DNA from 2 places in the Pseudoalteromonas sp. ND6B genome. Region 1 is predicted to be linked to the other one. Evidence: riboswitches for the same ligand, from Rfam matches in the RefSeq annotation. Region 1 holds a riboswitch; the other holds the start of a gene.
The links. Region 1 has a riboswitch for cobalamin ahead of ND6B_RS17895 (ABC transporter ATP-binding protein). Riboswitches for the same ligand answer to the same signal wherever they lie in the genome.
Positions count from the first base shown of each region.

Region 2: linked by a shared signal. The riboswitch ahead of ND6B_RS03940 (TonB-dependent receptor domain-containing protein) and the one ahead of ND6B_RS17895 (ABC transporter ATP-binding protein) in region 1 are both predicted to bind cobalamin.

Region 1 is NZ_JQFL01000002.1:63,750-66,155, reverse strand. It holds gene ND6B_RS17890 (FecCD family ABC transporter permease) at 1-202, opposite strand, end outside; gene ND6B_RS17895 (ABC transporter ATP-binding protein) at 204-1,016, opposite strand; cobalamin riboswitch at 1,093-1,230, opposite strand; gene ND6B_RS17900 (porin) at 1,281-2,210, opposite strand; gene ND6B_RS17905 (LysR family transcriptional regulator) at 2,374-2,406, opposite strand, start outside.
Region 2 is NZ_JQFL01000067.1:57,742-60,147, reverse strand. It holds gene ND6B_RS03940 (TonB-dependent receptor domain-containing protein) at 1-1,088, opposite strand, end outside; cobalamin riboswitch at 1,126-1,291, opposite strand; gene ND6B_RS03945 (YajQ family cyclic di-GMP-binding protein) at 1,504-1,986, opposite strand; gene ND6B_RS03950 (VanZ family protein) at 2,138-2,406, shown strand, end outside.

The DNA.
Region 1 (2,406 bases):
AAAAAGCCAATAACGTACGTGGCATTCTTAATTCAATAATAATGCGGCTGGTAAATGAGGCCTCGCTTGAAAAAGTTAAGCTATGGTATACATCTGCGAGCGAGGTAGGGGCAGCACCAAAGCTCAATGCCACTAATAAACTAAATACAGCGCATAACAGCGCAATAATTAACGCCACACCATGGTTAGACATAATCGCCATGTTATTGGTATCCATAATAATAGGTAATATGGGGAATAGACTCACCATTGGACGCCGTTTGAGGGTGAGTATTAACTTGCGCGCAAACACCAAAAACCTCATCAAGCATTTGCTCGGTGATCACCTTATTAGGCTTTCCCGCGCTAGCGATTTCTCCGTTTTTAATAACCACTAACTCATCGCACATGGCTGCCGCTAAATTTAAATCATGAAATGAAGCAAACACAGTAATGCCCAAAGATTTAGCCAGCTCCATTAATTGAATTTGATATTTAACATCAAGGTGGCTTGTGGGTTCATCCATAATGAGTAGCTGTGGTTGCTGCACAATCGCTCTGGCAATAAGCGCTCGTTGCTTTTCACCGCCAGATAGTGAGTCAAATGACTGATTGCTATGAGATTCAAGCCCAACACGACTAATAGCCTGCGCTATTTTTTGTTTATCTGCTTGGGTGGTCGAGCTAAATAGCGTTTTATGCGGGGTAAGCCCTAGAGCTACAACATCGAATAACGAGAGATTAAATTGCGACGGTGTTTCTTGTAGCACTACCGCAACTTGCTTGGCATAGTCTTCGCTTTTTAGCTGCCAAATATCGGTATCGTTAAATTTAATGTCGCCTGCTGATGGCTTATTAAATCGATATAAGCACCGCAGTAAACTCGACTTTCCTGCCCCATTAGGGCCAATTAAACCAATAAATTTACCACGCTCAATGCTCACATTAATGTGCTTAAGAATTAATGTATTGTCCACTCGCCAAGAAACGTTGTTAACGGTTAAAAGCGGTAAGTTTAAAGAGGTGTGAGTGTGCAAAAAATTATCCTAGGCAGGGAAACACCCACACTCAGTACTAATACGTACCAAAAAGAAAATGAGTTAACCCGCTCGTTATATGAAGTTTTAAGGCATTTGTATCTGACTTACAGTAAAACTGATCACAGTTACGGGAATAGTTGAGGAGTTCCACCTCATTCCAAATGCTTGGCTATTATGCGCAGATAAGTAAATAATTTAAAGCAAAAAAAAACCGCACTCAACTGAGTGCGGTTAAAAGGGAGTGTTTTAACTAAGGTTTAGTTAAAACTTATATTCCATACCTAAACCTAGGTAATCTTGGTCAACATTGTTGTCCATATCAAAGCTTGAGTAAAAGCCAAATACTTTAAGGTTTTTGTTTAGCTTATGGTCAACACCTACCGATACCGCGCTTTTATCATCGCTGTCATCAAAATCCATTGTTTGGTATTGCACTTTGAAAGTGTTGCTACCCATAAGGTAAGCTGCATTCACTAAGTAACCGTCAGCCTCAGCGCTGCCATCTACTTTTTCTTGTGTTTGGTACATTGCGCCAAGTCTAAAATCTTCAATTTTACCTTGAACTGTTGCACGCACTACATCGTAACCATTTACTTCGCTATCAGCAGCAATGGCAGCATATACTGCGCTCTTTTTAAGGCCTGCATCACCGTAAGTTAACGCCACTGAGTAGCCATTTTTGGCATCTACGTCGTCTTCTGCAATAAATGACGCTAATACTTTAAAACCTTCATATGAGTTTGAAGCATAAGATACTGAGTTACCTAAACGATTTTCACCTTTAAAGGTATTTTTTATATCACCTTCAAGATCGTTGAAAAGATCTAGTTTCCCCTGCGCTTGCTTAAGCGCGGTGTCGTTGCGGCCTATCACAACCTGACCAAATCCGCCTTTAAAGCCCACATATTGATTACGCGCTGAAATATTGTCGTCATCACCTTTAGAATCGGCATCAGACACATCAACCTGAAATTCAAACTTATAAACCGCTTCTAAACCGTCTGAAATTTTTTCAGACCCTTTAAGTCCGAAACGAGATGCATTACTTTTAATTTCAGTAAACGACCCTTCACCATCATCAGATGATTGAACGGTTACATTTGCTTTACCGTAAATGTCTACCTCTGCAAGTGCATTAAAAGATAAACCACTAAGTAGGGCTAAGCATAAGCTCGATTTTGCAAATTTCATGTTATTTCCTCGATAATCACAATAGACTAATTTTTAAAACAGCAGCAGTGTGTCACCACTAAATGACAAAAATATTACAAAGGACACATTTTTGTCTTTTTAAGTTAATAAAACTGCATTAAATCTGAAATCAAAATAACATGTAAAATAAACTGCCTACCGACTACTTACTTTGTTTCAATAAACTCGGTGTCAT
Region 2 (2,406 bases), on a different contig from region 1:
GCATTTGCTAACCATTTGTTATGGCTATAAAACGCGCCTATAAACAACGCCTTATTATCGCGTTTTTCTTCTGATGACGTTGCTGACGAGTTTGATAAATCCTCAGATAAATAATTAAAGCCACCCGATAGTTCAAGTTCTTCAGTAAGGGTATAAAGCCCTCGATATTCAAACTCAACACGCTCTGTGCTATACACTTGCTGCACATCGGTACCTGTTTGGGTATTTTCTTCTTGCGAAACGCTCACCGAAGTACTTTGGCTATATACATCAGAGGCTTTGTTCCAGCCTAGCTTAGCGGTGTAATTTTCAAAGTCGTAGGCGTCGTTACCCCATGCATTATCATATTGTGCTTCGCCTTCACTATACTGAGATTGCAGGCTCAATTGGCCTAGTTCAGCAAGCTCATAAGCTAAATTAAAGCCAATGTTTTTATTTTTGTAGCCATCATCATCATGATCTTTTGTGTACTCAGCCGCTGGATCTTTGCCAGTAACATCAAAACCATCCGTCTCTTCGTAGCCTAAATTATAATTAAAGCTAAACGCCTCTTTTACAAGCCCACCAGCAAGCTGATAATTACTGTAGCTATGGCTGCCTAAAGTAGCCGAAAGCGAGTTATTTGAGGCTTTACGGGTGATAATATTAATTACTCCGGCTACCGCATCAGAGCCATAAATAGCAGCTCTTGCCCCTTTAAAAAGCTCAACACGCTCGATACTGTTAACTGGAATATTCGTCAGCGATACACTACCTGAACTTGCATCGCTCACTCTTACGCCATCAACCAATACTAAGGTATATTTAGCGCTGGCACCGCGAATAAATATATCTGCCTTTTGACCTAACCCACCATTACGAACAATATCTATCCCAGCTATGGTATTTAATATTGCTGGTAAATCTCGGTAATTCGCTTTTTCAATATCAGCGCGCTCGATAACTGCAACACTTGCTAATACATCATTTATAGGTTGTTCAAATTTATTCGCAGTAACGGTTATTTTTTCAATGGTTTGTTCTGCAGCAGATACAGAAATAGAGAGTGCAGCCGAAATGGCCACACCCAATGCAGTTTTATTTAACATCATGTCCCCTATCTTTGCCCACCGCAAAGATGTTAGTAAGTAAGATTAAATCAAGGCCGGTCTCCGGACTCAGTTACCATAATTTAATACAGCATAACTTTACCGTTGCGGGGGCAGTGTTGGGATTGACTTCATCAATGAAAACGCACCAACTTCCCGATTATCCTACCAAAAAAATCACACCATTGAAGTGTTTAGCAAGCACCTTGAAAATAGGCTGCTATTGTTATCTGTTTGCTGAAAAAAGTCAACGGACGTCTAAACACCTACAAGCCCAAAAGGTTCGAGGTTCGGGGTTTGAGGTTCGGTAATTATCATAGATTTAAAAATAAAAAAGCCAAACAATATTATGTGTTTGGCTAAATACATGTTGCTTTGAACTAAGCGCCTGTAGTGCCTAGCTCGAAACAATAAATTAATCGCGGAAGTTTTTAAACTGAAATGGCTGACCTAAATCGGCAGTGCGTACAACTTGCATAGCAGCTTGTAAGTCATCACGCTTTTTACCCGTTACGCGTACTTCTTCGCCTTGAATAGCCGCTTGCACTTTTACTTTAGAGTCTTTGATGGCTTTTACTACTTTTTTAGCCATGTCTTTTTCGATACCCTGTTTAAGTGCAACGTTACGAAAAACATTTTTGCCCGCACGAGAAATATCTTGTAGCTCTAAGCTTGCAACATCCATCCCACGCTTAGAGATTTTACTCGCTAAAATATCAAATAACTGCATTACCTGAGCATCGGCTTCAGCTTTTAATTTAATTGTTTTATCATTTAGTTCTATTGAGGCATCAACGCCTCTAAAATCAAATCGCGTTTCTAGTTCACGGTTGGCGTTATCAACCGCATTTTTTGCTTCGTTCATTTCTACTTCAGATACAATATCAAATGAAGGCATAGCGTTCTCCTAACTATCTAATCTTAATTTTATGCCGCAATTATAACGTTAAAATGATAAATCTTTACATTTTTCTGCATTTTGTTCAGGTGCGATACTAAATTAGTTTGATATACTGAGACCTCTTTTTTATACGATTTTAGGAATTTTCGTGACAAGGCGTGTTTACCAAGCAATTTTTTTAATTAGTATTGTTGCGTTTACCTTCTTATTTGCTAAAGAGGTAAAGGGCGCGGCAAACTTATTTCCGCATGTTGATAAAGTGGCGCATTTTGGTATCTTCTTTTTACTTGCCATTATTATGGATAAAGCGTTTAAACTCCCATTATATGCACAAATACTATTACTCGCTGGTTACGGTGCAGCAATAGAAATTATGCAAGATAGCCTTCCTTACAGACAAGCATCACTGGCCGATTT